DNA from 3 places in the Paenibacillus xylanexedens genome. Region 1 is predicted to be linked to each of the others. Evidence: a T-box and tRNA genes for the amino acid it is inferred to sense, from the RefSeq annotation. Region 1 holds a T-box; the other regions hold tRNA genes.
What was found. The T-box of region 1 lies ahead of leuS (leucine--tRNA ligase). A T-box ahead of a tRNA ligase gene usually reads a tRNA of that ligase, here a tRNA-Leu.
Positions count from the first base shown of each region.

Region 2: it encodes a tRNA-Leu, which carries the amino acid that the T-box ahead of leuS (leucine--tRNA ligase) is inferred to sense. The anticodon was not compared.
Region 3: it encodes a tRNA-Leu, which carries the amino acid that the T-box ahead of leuS (leucine--tRNA ligase) is inferred to sense. The anticodon was not compared.

Region 1 is NZ_CP018620.1:5,709,195-5,714,624, forward strand. Features, by position in the region: gene leuS (leucine--tRNA ligase) at 1-2,193, opposite strand, end outside; T-box leader at 2,272-2,541, opposite strand; gene BS614_RS25015 (phosphotransferase family protein) at 2,653-3,609, opposite strand; gene BS614_RS25020 (class I SAM-dependent DNA methyltransferase) at 3,831-4,601, opposite strand; gene BS614_RS25025 (CvfB family protein) at 4,731-5,430, opposite strand, start outside.
Region 2 is NZ_CP018620.1:1,095,930-1,101,359, reverse strand. Features, by position in the region: gene iolC (5-dehydro-2-deoxygluconokinase) at 1-412, opposite strand, end outside; gene iolE (myo-inosose-2 dehydratase) at 612-1,514, opposite strand; gene iolD (3D-(3,5/4)-trihydroxycyclohexane-1,2-dione acylhydrolase (decyclizing)) at 1,568-3,433, opposite strand; tRNA gene BS614_RS04930 (tRNA-Gly) at 3,826-3,896, opposite strand; tRNA gene BS614_RS04925 (tRNA-Pro) at 3,907-3,980, opposite strand; tRNA gene BS614_RS04920 (tRNA-Leu) at 3,988-4,066, opposite strand; tRNA gene BS614_RS04915 (tRNA-Arg) at 4,084-4,160, opposite strand; tRNA gene BS614_RS04910 (tRNA-Gly) at 4,168-4,242, opposite strand; tRNA gene BS614_RS04905 (tRNA-Leu) at 4,253-4,333, opposite strand; tRNA gene BS614_RS04900 (tRNA-Lys) at 4,340-4,415, opposite strand; tRNA gene BS614_RS04895 (tRNA-Tyr) at 4,426-4,511, opposite strand; tRNA gene BS614_RS04890 (tRNA-Thr) at 4,521-4,596, opposite strand; tRNA gene BS614_RS04885 (tRNA-Phe) at 4,617-4,692, opposite strand; tRNA gene BS614_RS04880 (tRNA-Asp) at 4,712-4,789, opposite strand; tRNA gene BS614_RS04875 (tRNA-Met) at 4,817-4,890, opposite strand; tRNA gene BS614_RS04870 (tRNA-Val) at 4,907-4,982, opposite strand; tRNA gene BS614_RS04865 (tRNA-Glu) at 4,989-5,060, opposite strand; tRNA gene BS614_RS04860 (tRNA-Asn) at 5,065-5,140, opposite strand; tRNA gene BS614_RS04855 (tRNA-Ala) at 5,142-5,217, opposite strand; tRNA gene BS614_RS04850 (tRNA-Ile) at 5,252-5,325, opposite strand; rRNA gene rrf (5S ribosomal RNA) at 5,364-5,430, opposite strand, start outside.
Region 3 is NZ_CP018620.1:1,129,193-1,134,622, reverse strand. Features, by position in the region: gene BS614_RS05190 (ABC transporter substrate-binding protein) at 1-95, shown strand, start outside; gene BS614_RS05185 (short chain dehydrogenase) at 321-926, opposite strand; tRNA gene BS614_RS05180 (tRNA-Gly) at 1,113-1,183, opposite strand; tRNA gene BS614_RS05175 (tRNA-Pro) at 1,197-1,270, opposite strand; tRNA gene BS614_RS05170 (tRNA-Arg) at 1,287-1,363, opposite strand; tRNA gene BS614_RS05165 (tRNA-Gly) at 1,370-1,444, opposite strand; tRNA gene BS614_RS05160 (tRNA-Leu) at 1,453-1,539, opposite strand; tRNA gene BS614_RS05155 (tRNA-Lys) at 1,549-1,624, opposite strand; tRNA gene BS614_RS05150 (tRNA-Gln) at 1,634-1,708, opposite strand; tRNA gene BS614_RS05145 (tRNA-His) at 1,720-1,795, opposite strand; tRNA gene BS614_RS05140 (tRNA-Thr) at 1,893-1,968, opposite strand; tRNA gene BS614_RS05135 (tRNA-Asp) at 1,992-2,069, opposite strand; tRNA gene BS614_RS05130 (tRNA-Met) at 2,097-2,170, opposite strand; tRNA gene BS614_RS05125 (tRNA-Val) at 2,188-2,263, opposite strand; tRNA gene BS614_RS05120 (tRNA-Glu) at 2,270-2,341, opposite strand; tRNA gene BS614_RS05115 (tRNA-Ser) at 2,359-2,450, opposite strand; tRNA gene BS614_RS05110 (tRNA-Asn) at 2,454-2,529, opposite strand; tRNA gene BS614_RS05105 (tRNA-Ala) at 2,531-2,606, opposite strand; tRNA gene BS614_RS05100 (tRNA-Ile) at 2,641-2,714, opposite strand; rRNA gene rrf (5S ribosomal RNA) at 2,774-2,890, opposite strand; rRNA gene BS614_RS05090 (23S ribosomal RNA) at 2,967-5,430, opposite strand, start outside.

The sequences.
Region 1 (5,430 bases):
ACCCAAACGGCTCCACAGTTCCTCTGCCATATGCGGTGCCAGTGGTGACAACAGCTGCACAAATTTCTCCATCGCTTCACGAGGCAGTGTGTCCGCTTTGTATGCATCGTTGATGAAAATCATCAGCTGGCTGATGGAAGTGTTGAAGCGCAGATGTTCCAGATCTTCCGTAACTTTTTTGATCGTTTTGTGAGCAGTCCGTTTGAACTCATCCGTTCCACCGTCCACCGTAATCTTGTCATTGATGGCTCCTGTGTCTTCGTTAATGAAGAGACGCCATACACGTGACAGGAAGCGGTGCATGCCTTCAACCCCGTTTGCATTCCACGGTTTTGTCGCTTCCAATGGTCCCATGAACATCTCGTACAGACGCAATGTATCTGCACCGAATTCATTGACGATTTCATCCGGGTTAATGACATTACCACGGGATTTACTCATTTTCTCATTATTCGTACCCAGGATCATACCTTGGTTCACCAATTTGTGGAAAGGTTCTTTGGTCTCCACAACACCCAGATCATACAGCACTTTGTGCCAGAAACGAGCGTACAGCAAGTGAAGCACCGCATGCTCTGCTCCGCCAATGTACAGATCAACTGGCAGCCACTGTTGCTGTTTCTCCTTGGAGATCAGTTCCTTGTCATTGTGTGGATCGATAAAGCGCAGGTAATACCAGCAGCTACCCGCCCATTGTGGCATGGTGTTAGTCTCACGACGTGCCTTCATTCCCGTTTCCGGATCTACCGTATTCACCCACTCTGTAACATTCGCCAGCGGTGATTCTCCAGTACCCGAAGGTTTGATCTGGTCGATATCAGGCAGCAGCAGTGGAAGTTGATCCTCCGGTACTGTCTTCATCGTTCCGTCTTCCAGATGCAGAATCGGGATTGGCTCACCCCAGTAACGCTGACGGCTGAACAGCCAATCGCGCAGACGATAGGTTACTTTACCTTGTCCTTTACCGTTCTCTTCCAACCAAGCAATCATCTTGGCAACCGCTTCTTCATTATTCAGTCCGTTCAAGAAATCGGAATTCACATGCGCGCCATCACCCGAATATGCCTCTTGTGTAACGTCTCCGCCTTGAATAACCTCGATGATATCCAGACCGAACTGCTTCGCAAATTCCCAGTCGCGTGCATCATGACCCGGAACTGCCATAACCGCACCTGTACCGTAACCTGCAAGAACATAATCGGCAATCCAGATCGGCAGTTTTGCACCATTAACGGGATTGATTGCATAAGCGCCAGTGAATACACCTGTTTTGTCTTTGGCCAAATCTGTACGTTCCAGATCACTCTTACGAGAAGCCTGCTCCTGATAAGCCTGAATCGCTTCACGTTGGTCATCGGTTGTAATTGCTTCTACCAATTCATGTTCCGGAGCAAGTACTGCAAAGCTCGCACCAAACAATGTGTCCGCACGGGTAGTGAACACCTTGATGACTTCCTCGCGACCCTCAATGGCAAATACAACTTCCGCACCTGTCGATTTACCGATCCAGTTGCGCTGCATATCCTTGATGCTTTCAGACCAATCCAGCTCTTCCAGGTCTTCCAACAGACGCTCTGCATACTCGGTAATTCTCAGAACCCATTGACGCATCGGTTTGCGTACAACCGGATGTCCACCACGTTCACTCTTGCCATCAATAACCTCTTCATTAGCAAGTACCGTTCCAAGGGCTTCACACCAGTTAACTGCAACTTCATCCACATAAGCCAGGCCCTTATTGTACAGCTGGATAAAGATCCATTGTGTCCATTTATAGTATTCAGGGTCCGTTGTGCTGATCTCACGATCCCAGTCATAAGAGAAACCGAGCGATTTGATCTGGCGACGGAAATTGTCAATATTACGGAATGTAATATCTCGTGGATGTTCACCTGTATCCAGTGCATGCTGCTCAGCAGGCAGACCGAAAGCATCCCAACCCATTGGGTGCAATACGTTGTAACCGCGCATACGTTTGTAACGGGAAACGATATCCGTTGCCGTATATCCTTCCGGGTGACCTACGTGCAGACCTGAACCGGATGGATAAGGGAACATATCCAGTGCATAAAATTTCGGTTTAGCAGGGTCCTCACCCGTTTTAAACGTTTTATTTGCATCCCAATATTGCTGCCAACTTTTTTCCATGACTTGTGGCTGATAGCCGTGTTTCGGCTGGTTATTCTCACTCATCTATTGTTCCTCCTTCAGGTTATTCACTTTAGCTTTAATTGCAACAAAAAAACCTCAGCATCCCGTAGCGTTTGCAGCGCTAGGGACGAGAGGTTGAATTCCCGTGGTACCACCCTAGTTAGCGGACGAACGTGCTTCGTCATCCACTCCCTTTGGACCTGTAACGGCGGTTAACCGATGCGGATTTCCATTCCTGATCCCAAGCTTTATACAAGCAGGTTAAACAGAATGGTGTAATCACCGCATTTCTCCAAGGCGAGTTCGCAAATCACTGTCAACCGGCTTGCACCAACCGCCGGCTCTCTGTTATGTACAGGAATTACTACTGATCCTTATCATCGAAATATGTATACAATATCGGGACCATTATATAAAAAAGCAAGCCCAAAGTCAATATTACACGTTATAATCGCTATCTTGAAGTCTACGCTTCGTACCGTTCATAACGCTGGTTTCTTTTCAAGATAACCGAAAACGCTCAATGCCTTCCTCCAGATTATGAATGGTCCAATTCACATGTTCCTGATTATCATATTGACGATAAGCGCACTCAATGCGCAGCACCAGATCAAAGTACAAGTCATAGAGACTTCTTCTTTTCAGCTCACTTTCAGTCGTAATCGCATGCCCATACCCTTTCACAAAACCGGGCGTATAGTTAAAATGACTGAAATAATGCTCCATCAGAGGATCTGCCCACAGTGAACGTTCAAAATCAATAATCGCTGTGATGCGACCTTTGTCTACTAACACATTGCCATCCCACAGATCCCAACTGACAAGCACAGGTTCTTTGACATCGTTAAGCGCATCCGACTTATCTTCAATCAAGCGTCTCAATTCAGGATAGTCGATCGAAAATGTAATTCCGGCTTCTTCCCCATCGGTAAGAATGTCATCCATCAGATTCATAAATGCTTCTTTCCATGTGGAATATCGCTGTTTGTGCTCCGAGAAATATCCAAACTTCTCACCCTTGATTTCATTAATTCGACGATTATAGCGCCCCAGTTGTTGTTCAACGGCTTCCTGCTCTTCCGCAGAATATTGATCCTTGACCTGATTATAGGGTGTTCCAGACATGTACTCCATGATAAAATAACGCGCTGAAGCCATAGTTAACGAATCATCATAAGCTAGTACTTGGGGTATGGGAACATCTTGCAGCTCGCTGATGAGTCGCAGTGCCTCAACCTCGGCAATCATGAGATCCTGCTCACAACGCATCACATTGGTCGAAGCCGAAGGTGCAATTTTGAGTACCACTCGCTGTACGTCACTAAGTGTGATGAGATATGCATGATTGGCCCAGCCATCCACCATTTCCTTGTAGTCCTGTATACTCGCAGAGAAATGCTGCTCTATTATGGCATTCAGTTGTTCTGACGTAAGTCTTGTTTTATATGTACTTTCCACCTCTACACCTCACCTCGACTATTGATTTCCTTAGAAAACGCTTTCTATCCGACTATTATCGCCTCCTTTACTTTAACTGGCAATACTTTTTGTCATGCTCGTAAGTCTTTCCTAGCAGTTCCTTGCCGGATTGCAGAAGCTTTTTATTCATTCTCCAAAAAAATCAAACAAAAAAACTGCCCTTATGCACCATACATAAGGACAGTTCTCATTATTCGCTCTTACTTCACAGCAACGTAGAACAAGCGCTGTGCGCTGTCTCCGGCCTCTTTCCATTCAAAATCCGCATATACCTTCACGTCTCTAAAACCTGCCTTGGATAACTCCAGCTTCATCCAGTCCGGATTATATGCACGCTGGACATGAACTTCTTCAAACCGCTGGTACATATCCTTGTTACCATCATCCACACGCGAAAAAATACTGAGATGATGCTCAATCTCACAGCGATCCTGGTCCAGATCACAAGTCCAAATATAAGATACGGAGCGCTCATCCAGTACAAAAGGCTGCTCCTCATCATAACGAATAAGGGTATTGGGATGATGCACATCAAACAGGAACGTTCCACCAGGCTTCAGCATTTCGTATGTCCGCTGGAAAGTACGAACGACATCTTCTTGTTCAAGCAAATAATTGACACAATCACAGAAAGATATCACCGAATCCACAGGTTCCGGAACTCGCCATTCCCGCATATCCTGCTGCACCCAACGGACACTGCCCTCGCGATACAAGCGATGACCCTGAGGCGTAGCCTCCATCTTGCTGCGTGCAACCGACAGCATATCTGATGAGAGGTCAATGCCTGTAACTTCGAAACCGGAGTTCACGAGCGGGATCGTAATGGAGCCCGTTCCACAGCCAAGTTCAGCGACACTTTTGGGCATTCCATGCTTTTCCCATGCTGTTCTTGCAAACCTTATCCAGTCCGGATAAGGCATATCTTCCATTAATTCATCATACACATAGGCAAATTTCCGGTAAGACATGTCAGGCACCGCACTTTCAATTTCATTTTCCAATCCTGTTAACAAAAGAAAAGACAGGGGCATCCGGTGTTTACCCAGCCTATCCCTGCCTTATCCGAGTTCCATATTACAACTATTTAATCAGGAAAATTACTTATTTTCACTTTGATCCGCAGGAGCAGATTCGGACAGATATGTCCAGCTTTCCTTTTGGACCACCAGTCCGTCCTTCATCAATTTCCCCAAGGCACGCTTGAAAGCAGACTTACTGATGCCAAAGCGCTGCTTGATGATATCCGGCGGAGTTGCATCCGAGTAAGGCATGCCGCCCATAGGGCGTTCTTTCATGAAAGCGAGCAGCTTGTCTGCATCTTCGTTACGTCCAACTTGTTTGAGTTGAGTCATGGCCAGATTCACACGTCCGTCTTCACGTACCAGTGTCACCCGACATTTCACTTTCTCACCAAGACGCAGCATATGACTACGTTCGGATGAATGAATCATACCAATTGCGCCAAAGCCCAGTACACCGCCCTCTACAAGTACAAAAGTACCCATCTGCAGTGGCTTGTATACCGTCGCTTCAACCCACTCGTTTAACCATGAAGTTGGCGCATGGAAAGACAATGGTGAAAGCTCACGTTCCCCGGCCAATTTGGCACGCAGACGTCCCTGCTTGTCATGTTCCATTATTACAAAGACTTCATCCCCCACTTGAGGACGCAGTTCTTCCAGTTCAGGCAATTCACGAATAGGAAGCAGCAATTGCCGTCCAAGGCCCATTTCCAGGAAACAGCCCAGTCGTGGGTGAACATCAGCCACAACCAGTCGTGCCATTTCGCCAAGCATG
Region 2 (5,430 bases), 2.4 Mb from region 1:
CAGCAATCAACTGCTCTTGTACCTCTTGCGCCTGTAATAACAGATCAGCTACATTGTCCCGGTACATCAGGATACTGCAATCCGTTGGGCTTTTGATTTCGGTAAAAGCAAGCCCTGTCACCGCTCCAGTGTCATCTGTAACTACATTTGATGTGTCGATGCCGTTCTTCTCCAAATAACTCTGGATGAATCTGCCCATCTGGTCACCCGCGATCTTACCGATAAAAGCCGTCTCCATACCCAGTCTGGACATGCCAATCGTAATATTGGCCGGAGAGCCACCAACATACTTCGTGAACGTCATCGTCTCTTCCATCGGGCGATTGATCTCGTTGGCGTTCAAGTCGATGCACAAGCGGCCAATCGCGGTGAAATCCTTCTTCCTGGATACCGGAAAGGATACGTAAGTCATTGCATGTGAGCCCCTTTCTGTAGTGGGATTTTCCATGTTCTATATGGATATCTAGACTAGTTACTCATTCCATCGTAAGAACTCGTAAACGGCTAGAGTAAGTCAGTTTTATTTTCCAATCGTAACGTTATACTCTTGCTGGCCTTCTTCCTTTTTCGCTTCATAGGTGTGGCCTCTGACCGCTGCAATGCTGAACGAATCAGCTGTGTTGGTATAACGACTCCATATAGTTCAAAGATCGCTTCGCATACTCATAAGGGTTATGAATCGCAGGGTCCTGCTCTCCTTCTAGCATCGCCCAGCCATCGTACCCTCGTGTGATCAGTTCTTGCAGAATTGGTGCAAAATCAATGCATCCATCTCCTGGTACAGTGAACACGCCTCTACGAATACATCCGACAAAATCAGACTGCTCCGCGCGTGCTTCATCCAGCACATGAGGGCGAATGTCTTTCAGATGGATATAGGCGATCCGATCATAATGTTTGCGCAACAGTTCAAGCGGATTGGCTCCGCCATAATAGGCATGACCAGTATCATAGAGCAGATACACGAGAGAAGGGTCTGTCAGCTCCATCAGTCGATCAATCTCATCCGGTTGTTCTACCACTGTGCCTCCATGATGATGGTACGTAAGCTTCAACCCATGTTCACGGGCAATGGCTCCTGCTTCATTCAATCCTTCAGCGAGGATATGCCATTCAGATTCGCTGAGTCTAAGCACTTCTTTTTCATTCGGTGTCCGTCTTGGATCAAAATGAAGTGACCCGCCTACCTCCGCCGTACTGATCACCTTACTGCCCATGGATTGCAGAAATTCCGCATGTCTGCGATAACTGTCCAGCTCCGACTGACGATACGCCGGATCGGAGAAAAGTACCGATTTCCACTGGGAGACCAGATTGATATTCCTTTTACTCAATTCCTCACGCAATATAGCAGGATCAGTTGGATATTTACGTCCCATCTCTGTACCTGTCAGCCCAAGACGCTGAATATCATCCAGAATCTGTGCACACGTTGTCGCATCACCATGCTCCTTCACATCTTCACCGACCCAATTGATCGGATGAATCCCAAGCTGGAATGGCAGCTTGCTCATTGCCCCACGTCTCCTTTGTCGTTCAACATTGTGGTTCACTATATTAAACCGGATTAAATAAGTCTTGCTTTAGCACGGTTGGCTTGCATGGTGTGATGAGCATGAACTACCTTTTCTTCGGCAGATACCTCAGGCACACCTACATTCCACCACGACTCGTATCCACCTGCGTTGGTTCCAGGCACGACCGGAATCTCAATCAACGTACTCACTGTTTCGTTCTTCGCATCTCGGAGTGCCTGTTCCAGCTGTTCTGCTGTCTCCGCTCTATAGGATTTGGCTCCCATGCTTCGGGCGTGTGCAGCAAAGTCCATCGGCATGTAATCCCCGGTCAGTCGTCCACTCTCGGATTCCCGATAACGGAACTCATTGCCGAACCCGTCACTACCATGTTCCCGCTGTAAATTATGAATACATTGGAATCCATTGTTGTTGAATAATAGAACGGTCATCTTCTTCTGTTCCTGCAAACTAGTCACAAACTCCGAATGCAGCATCAGATAACTGCCATCCCCTACCATGGCGTACACTTCACGATCCGGCTCGGCAAGTGCTGCTCCGAACGCTCCACTTACCTCGTACCCCATACAGGAGAATCCATACTCCATGTGGTATGTCTTTGGTTCAGACGGACGCCACAGACGATGTAGATCACCCGGCAGACTGCCTGCCGCACACACTATGACGGAGGATGGATCAATGGTCCGGTTAACGATGCCAACTGCTGTAGTCTGTGCCAGCCCTGCTTCATGTTGAGCTGCATACAGCCGATCCACTTCTGCATTCCACTCAGCGCGGAGATCAGCGATTTCGGATGCACCATATGCACTTCGGTATTGTCTTTGCTGCAATTCCTTCTGCAAAGCCTGCAATCCTTCGCGTGCATCTGCCAGAATGGCTTCCCCGCCTAGCTTGGCGGCATCCATGCCGTTCAGGTTAATGTTGATGAATGAAGCTTCCGGATGTTGAAAAGCAGAGCGGGACGCCGTCGTAAAATCCGAGAACCGCGTACCGACGCCGATCACCACATCCGCTTCTCTCGCCAGCCTATTGGCTGCCAGAGAGCCGGTAACCCCGATGGCCCCCACATTTAGTGGGTGGTCCCAAGAGACTGCACTCTTGCCCGCCTGCGTCTCGGCGATCGGAATACCAAATGCCTCCGCGAATTCCACGAGCTGGGCGGATGCCTCAGAGTACAACACACCGCCGCCTGCAACGAGTAGCGGCTTTCTGCCACGGGCAATCTGTTCCGTTGCCCGTTCAATGGCTGCCTGTACCGGGGGGCGACGGTCCAGATAATGTACTTTGCGGGCAAAGAACGATTCTGGATAATCGTACGCCTCTGCCTGCACATCCTGCGGCAGTGCGAGCGTTACTGCTCCCGTCTCTGCTGGATCGGTTAGCACACGCATGGCCTGTGTAACAGCAATCATCAGCTGTTCGGGACGAACGATGCGATCCCAGTACTTGCTGACGGCTTTGAATGGATCAGTGGCTGAGATTGTATAGTCACTGCTCACTTCCAACTGCTGAAGTACCGGGTCCGGTTCCCGTGTAGCAAAGTTATCTCCAGGAAGCAATAAAACCGGTATCCGGTTCACCGTTGCAGTAGCTGCGGCTGTAATCATATTCAAAGCACCAGGTCCAATGGATGTTGTACATGCATAGATCTGTCTACGGTTCTTCTGCTTGGCATAAGCCGCTGCCGTATGCACCATACCTTGTTCGTTCTTGCCTTGCATATACGTCAGGCTTCCCGGACTGCGCTCCAACGCTTCTCCAATGCCTGTTACGTTGCCATGTCCAAAAATGCCGATGATTCCCTTCACAAACTTGGTTTCCACACCGTCAACCGAAATATATTGCTGATCCAGATATCGAAGCAGTGCCTGAGCCATCGTTAATCGAATTGTTTTCATGAATTTGATCGCCGTCCTTTCCTTTACGGGTTAAGCGCTTAATCTACGTTAAGTTTAAGCGCCTTACCCCTGAAGGTTAAGCGCTTAATTGATATGGTATTACAGGTTAATGATTTACGCAAGCTATTTTTGTAAGCGTTTTATTAAATGTGGTAAAGAAAAGATATTCTTGTGTTCGAACATGTGTTAGACCTTCTCTATTTGAACACTTCCACAATGACTAAGAAGAGACTTAAAAAAGAGGGAAATATATCGTGAGGATGGGATACATGCTGGTACACGCATGTGAGCCATATATTCCATGATCTTCGTATACTACAATCGCCAATATACCTATGAAAGCAAAAAAAGAAAGAGACGGTGAATACCATCTCTTTCTTTTTCAATATATAAGCGGGTGATGGGAATCGAACCCACGCTATTAGCTTGGAAGGCTAAAGTTCTACCATTGAACTACACCCGCATAACAACAATCGGGATGACACGATTTGAACATGCGACCCCCTGGTCCCAAACCAGGTGCTCTACCAAGCTGAGCTACATCCCGTTATCTATACCGGCGAGAGGACTCGAACCTCCACGGTTTCCCACTCGATTTTGAGTCGAGCGCGTCTGCCATTCCGCCACGCCGGCAAAATATGAAGTTATAATGGCGCGCCCTGAGAGATTCGAACTCCCGGCCTTTTGATTCGTAGTCAAACGCTCTATCCAGCTGAGCTAAGGGCGCAAAATATTGGAGCGGAAGACGGGAATCGAACCCGCGACCCTCGCCTTGGCAAGGCGATGCTCTACCGCTGAGCCACTTCCGCAAATAAAGAATGCGCGTGGAGGGACTTGAACCCCCACGTCAAAGACGCTAGATCCTAAGTCTAGTGCGTCTGCCAATTCCGCCACACGCGCATATAATGGTGAGTCATGAAGGGCTCGAACCTTCGACACCCTGATTAAAAGTCAGGTGCTCTACCAACTGAGCTAATGACTCATAGAAAAACTGGTGGAGGATGATGGATTCGAACCACCGAACCCGTACGGGAGCAGATTTACAGTCTGATGCGTTTGGCCGCTTCGCTAATCCTCCAGGATTACATGGTGCCGGCGAGAGGACTTGAACCCCCAACCTACTGATTACAAGTCAGTTGCTCTACCAGTTGAGCTACACCGGCGTATTACATGGTGTTATAAATGGTGGCTCGGGACGGAATCGAACCGCCGACACGAGGATTTTCAGTCCTCTGCTCTACCGACTGAGCTACCGAGCCTTACTACATTTAAAAAAAATGGCGGAACCGACGGGATTCGAACCCGCGATCTCCTGCGTGACAGGCAGGCATGTTAGGCCAACTACACCACGGTTCCAGATCACTTTCTCAAAGGAAAGTATAATTGCGGGGGCAGGATTTGAACCTGCGGCCTTCGGGTTATGAGCCCGACGAGCTACCGGGCTGCTCCACCCCGCGTCGTTATAAAGTTATATGGTGGAGGCTGAGGGGATCGAACCCCCGACCCTCTGCTTGTAAGGCAGATGCTCTCCCAGCTGAGCTAAGCCTCCATATTATGACCCGTAGGGGATTCGAACCCCTGTTACCTCCGTGAAAGGGAGGTGTCTTAACCCCTTGACCAACGGGCCTTACTGGCTCCCCGAACAGGGCTCGAACCTGTGACAACTCGATTAACAGTCGAGTGCTCTACCAACTGAGCTATCAGGGAATGGTGGAGCCAAGCGGGATCGAACCGCTGACCTCCTGCTTGCAAGGCAGGCGCTCTCCCAGCTGAGCTATGGCCCCATACTCTGGTGTATTTCTTGTTGTGGTCTTGCTATGGGCCCTGGTGGACTCGAACCACCGGCCTCACCCTTATCAGAGGTGCGCTCTAACCAACTGAGCTAAGGGCCCTTATCAATTTTCGAAAAAAAATACCCCAATGGGGTTTCGCTTGGCGGCGTCCTACTCTCCCAGGACCCTGCGGTCCAAGTACCATCGGCGCTAGAGGGCTTAACG
Region 3 (5,430 bases), 2.5 Mb from region 1:
TCCTCAATGCTAAGAAATGGCTCATTGACGGCCCCATTGCCGAATCGCTCAAACGTAATGAAATGCTCGAAGTTCTTGGACTACCTGCTCCCTGATTCCAAACATACCGACTATTTCATCCACAACAAACAAAAGGAGATTCACCGTATTTTCGGTGGATCTCCTTTATATTTAATATTCCATATGGCCTCATTCAGTCCTGTTTCAGGAAAAATCATTCTACATGCTTAACATTTAAATGCATTTCATGTACACCCTTCTCTTCCTACAACTAATTAGGGATAGGTATTTCATCAAAATCATATATAACTGTCCAGCTTTTAATATATTTTAAAATTTTGGGCTGTTTCAATCCCAAGTGCACTCTGGATAAACGTATTAGCCACTTTCTCTACAGGTACGGGATTAAATCCAATAAAGAAATCCTTATATTTTTCCGCCGACTCTACAAACAAATTAGGACTAACCGAATTCAAACGAATGCCTCTTGGTAACTCAAACGCTGCCGCTCTGGCAAACGAATCAATAGCCCCATTGACCATAGCACTTGATGCACCTTGCTCAATAGGGTGGTCTTGTATAATGCCACTGACCAGCGTGAAACTCCCCTTGTCGTTAATATAGTGCTGTCCAATCAATACGATATTGACCTGTCCAAGCAGTTTACCCTGCACACTAATCATATTGTTCTCAGGTGTAAGTTCTTCGAGTTTCGCATAATGGGTCTGGCCCGCCGCCACAATGACGTAATCAATATTTCTCACCGTTTCGAAGAGGGTAGTAATACTCTCTGTCGACATCATATCCACCTGAACATCCCCGGATTGTCTACCTGCTGTAATAACCTCAACGGAATAATCTCTCAGTTTCGCAACAACGGCTTTACCTAATGTTCCGTTTCCACCAATGACCAAAGCTCTTTTCATTACTGTTTGTCCTCCTTCATAAATAAATGCGGTTAATCAGATACGAATTGTTCTATTTATTTAAACAAAGATTTCATCCTTAATCAAATGACAATTGACCCTATTTTAAAAGGAATACACTTATTCTTTTTAAAGCACAAAAAAAGCCCTTGCTATAAGCAAAGGCTTTTCTGTATGTTACTAGGAAGCGGGTGATGGGAATCGAACCCACGCTATTAGCTTGGAAGGCTAAAGTTCTACCATTGAACTACACCCGCAAAATAAAAAAAATCGGGATGACACGATTTGAACATGCGACCCCCTGGTCCCAAACCAGGTGCTCTACCAAACTGAGCTACATCCCGATACTTATGAGAATAATGGCGCGCCCTGAGAGATTCGAACTCCCGGCCTTTTGATTCGTAGTCAAACGCTCTATCCAGCTGAGCTAAGGGCGCAAATATTGGAGCGGAAGACGGGAATCGAACCCGCGACCCTCGCCTTGGCAAGGCGATGCTCTACCGCTGAGCCACTTCCGCAAAACATATGGTGCGGTCGAGAGGACTCGAACCTCCACGGGGGTTAGCCCACACGGACCTGAACCGTGCGCGTCTGCCAATTCCGCCACGACCGCAAAATATAATGGTGAGTCATGAAGGGCTCGAACCTTCGACACCCTGATTAAAAGTCAGGTGCTCTACCAACTGAGCTAATGACTCGTAATGAAATGGCTGGGGATATAGGATTTGAACCTATGCATGACGGAGTCAAAGTCCGTTGCCTTACCGCTTGGCTAATCCCCATTAAAAAATCATGGGGCGATCGAGGGGAATTGAACCCCCGAATGCCGGATCCACAAACCGGTGCGTTAACCACTTCGCCACGACCGCCATAGAGTAAGCCATTCATCCACTAAGAGAATCTTAGTATTAACAATTTTACTTGTAATATACATTCTATCACAAATTCAGATGTAAATACTAAAAATGGTGCCGGCGAGAGGACTTGAACCCCCAACCTACTGATTACAAGTCAGTTGCTCTACCAGTTGAGCTACACCGGCACGGTGTATATTTAATTAAAAAATGGCGGAACCGACGGGATTCGAACCCGCGATCTCCTGCGTGACAGGCAGGCATGTTAGGCCAACTACACCACGGTTCCAGATCACTTTCTCAAAGGAAAGTATAATTGCGGGGGCAGGATTTGAACCTGCGGCCTTCGGGTTATGAGCCCGACGAGCTACCGGGCTGCTCCACCCCGCGTCGTTATAGAGTTTATATGGTGGAGGCTGAGGGGATCGAACCCCCGACCCTCTGCTTGTAAGGCAGATGCTCTCCCAGCTGAGCTAAGCCTCCATATTATGACCCGTAGGGGATTCGAACCCCTGTTACCTCCGTGAAAGGGAGGTGTCTTAACCCCTTGACCAACGGGCCTTGCTAAAAAAATTATCTGGCGGAGAGAGAGGGATTCGAACCCTCGAGACGCTTGTGACGCCTACACGATTTCCAATCGTGCTCCTTCGGCCAGCTCGGACACCTCTCCATATGGCTCCCCGAACAGGGCTCGAACCTGTGACAACTCGATTAACAGTCGAGTGCTCTACCAACTGAGCTATCAGGGAATGGTGGAGCCAAGCGGGATCGAACCGCTGACCTCCTGCTTGCAAGGCAGGCGCTCTCCCAGCTGAGCTATGGCCCCATACACTGTGTATTTCATTGTTGTGGTCTTGCTATGGGCCCTGGTGGACTCGAACCACCGGCCTCACCCTTATCAGAGGTGCGCTCTAACCAACTGAGCTAAGGGCCCTAATATATATCCCTTATTCCTTAGCAAGGGGGGCAAAAAAAATACCCCAAAGGGAAATCGCTTGGCGGCGTCCTACTCTCCCGGGACCCTGCGGTCCAAGTACCATCGGCGCTAGAGGGCTTAACGGTCGTGTTCGGGATGGGTACGTGTGGAACCCCTCCGCCATCGCCACCAAACGCGTAGCTTACATTTCAGAGTTGTTGTTCTCTGAAAACTAGATTCGAAACGAAACATGCGAATTACAACTTGCTATTGGATAAGCCCTCGACCGATTAGTACTGGTCAGCTCCATGCATTGCTGCACTTCCACCCCCAGCCTATCTACCTCGTCGTCTTCAAGGGGTCTTACATACTGGGAAATCTCATCTTGAGGGGGGCTTCACGCTTAGATGCTTTCAGCGTTTATCCCGTCCGTACATAGCTACCCAGCGGTGCTCCTGGCGGAACAACTGGTACACCAGCGGTACGTCCATCCCGGTCCTCTCGTACTAAGGACAGCTCCTCTCAAATTTCCTACGCCCACGACAGATAGGGACCGAACTGTCTCACGACGTTCTGAACCCAGCTCGCGTACCGCTTTAATGGGCGAACAGCCCAACCCTTGGGACCTACTTCAGCCCCAGGATGCGATGAGCCGACATCGAGGTGCCAAACCTCCCCGTCGATGTGGACTCTTGGGGGAGATAAGCCTGTTATCCCCAGGGTAGCTTTTATCCGTTGAGCGATGGCCCTTCCATGCGGTACCACCGGATCACTAAGCCCGACTTTCGTCCCTGCTCGACTTGTAGGTCTCGCAGTCAAGCTCCCTTATGCCTTTGCACTCTTCGAATGATTTCCAACCATTCTGAGGGAACCTTTGGGCGCCTCCGTTACTCTTTAGGAGGCGACCGCCCCAGTCAAACTGCCCACCTGACACTGTCCCCGCACCGGATTACGGTACCAGGTTAGAACCTAGATACGATCAGGGTGGTATCCCAACGTTGCCTCCATGCAAGCTGGCGCTCACACTTCAAAGGCTCCCACCTATCCTGTACAGATCGTACCCAAATTCAATATCAAGCTGCAGTAAAGCTCCATGGGGTCTTTCCGTCTTGTCGCGGGTAACCTGCATCTTCACAGGTATTAAAATTTCACCGGATCTCTCGTTGAGACAGCGCCCAAGTCGTTACGCCATTCGTGCGGGTCAGAATTTACCTGACAAGGAATTTCGCTACCTTAGGACCGTTATAGTTACGGCCGCCGTTTACTGGGGCTTCGGTTCACAGCTTCGGATTGCTCCTAACCACTCCCCTTAACCTTCCAGCACCGGGCAGGCGTCAGCCCGTATACTTCGCCTTACGGCTTCGCACAGACCTGTGTTTTTGCTAAACAGTCGCTTGGGCCTTTTCACTGCGGCCCCCTCGTGCTATTCACACTACCGGGGCACCCCTTCTCCCGAAGTTACGGGGTCATTTTGCCGAGTTCCTTAACGAGAGTTCTTCCGCGCGCCTTAGAATACTCTTCTCGCCTACCTGTGTCGGTTTGCGGTACGGGCACCATCACCTGGCTAGAGGCTTTTCTTGGCAGTGTGAGATCATGACCTTCGCTACTACAATTTTCGCTCCCCATCACAGCTCAGCCTTACAATGTGCGGATTTGCCTACACATCAGCCTTACTGCTTAGACGGACATCCATCAGTCCGCGTCACTACCCTACTGCGTCCCCCCATTGCTCATAACGGCTTACGGTGGTACAGGAATTTCGACCTGTTGTCCTTCGACTACGCCTTTCGGCCTCGCCTTAGGTCCCGACTTACCCTGAGCGGACGAGCCTTCCTCAGGAACCCTTAGGCTTTCGGCGGATCAGATTCTCACTGATCTTTTCGTTACTCATACCGGCATTCTCACTTGTATAATGTCCAGCGCTCCTTACGGTACACCTTCAACCCTTATACAACGCTCCCCTACCCCTGATGCAAAGCATCAAGCCATAGCTTCGGTGGTGTGTTTAGCCCCGTTACATTTTCGGCGCAGAGTCACTCGACCAGTGAGCTATTACGCACTCTTTCAATGGTGGCTGCTTCTAAGCCAACATCCTGGTTGTCTGTGCAACTCCACATCCTTTCCCACTTAACACACACTTGGGGACCTTAGCTGATGGTCTGGGCTGTTTCCCTTTTGACAATGGATCTTAGCACTCACTGTCTGACTCCCGGAAGTAAGTCTATGGCATTCGGAGTTTGACTGAGCTTGGTAACCCTTGCGGGCCCCGCACCCAATCAGTGCTCTACCTCCACGACTCTGTTTTCCGAGGCTAGCCCTAAAGCTATTTCGGGGAGAACCAGCTATCTCCGAGTTCGATTGGAATTTCTCCGCTACCCCCACCTCATCCCCGCATTTTTCAACATGCGTGGGTTCGGGCCTCCAGTGCGTGTTACCGCACCTTCACCCTGGACAGGGGTAGATCACCCGGTTTCGGGTCTACGTCCACGTACTAATTCGCCCTATTCAGACTCGCTTTCGCTGCGGCTCCGGCTCTTCACCTTAACCTTGCACGGGAACGTAACTCGCCGGTTCATTCTACAAAAGGCACGCCATCACCCCTAAAACGGGCTCTGACTTTTTGTAAGCACACGGTTTCAGGTTCTATTTCACTCCCCTTCCGGGGTGCTTTTCACCTTTCCCTCACGGTACTGCTTCACTATCGGTCGCTAGGAAGTATTTAGCCTTGGCAGAT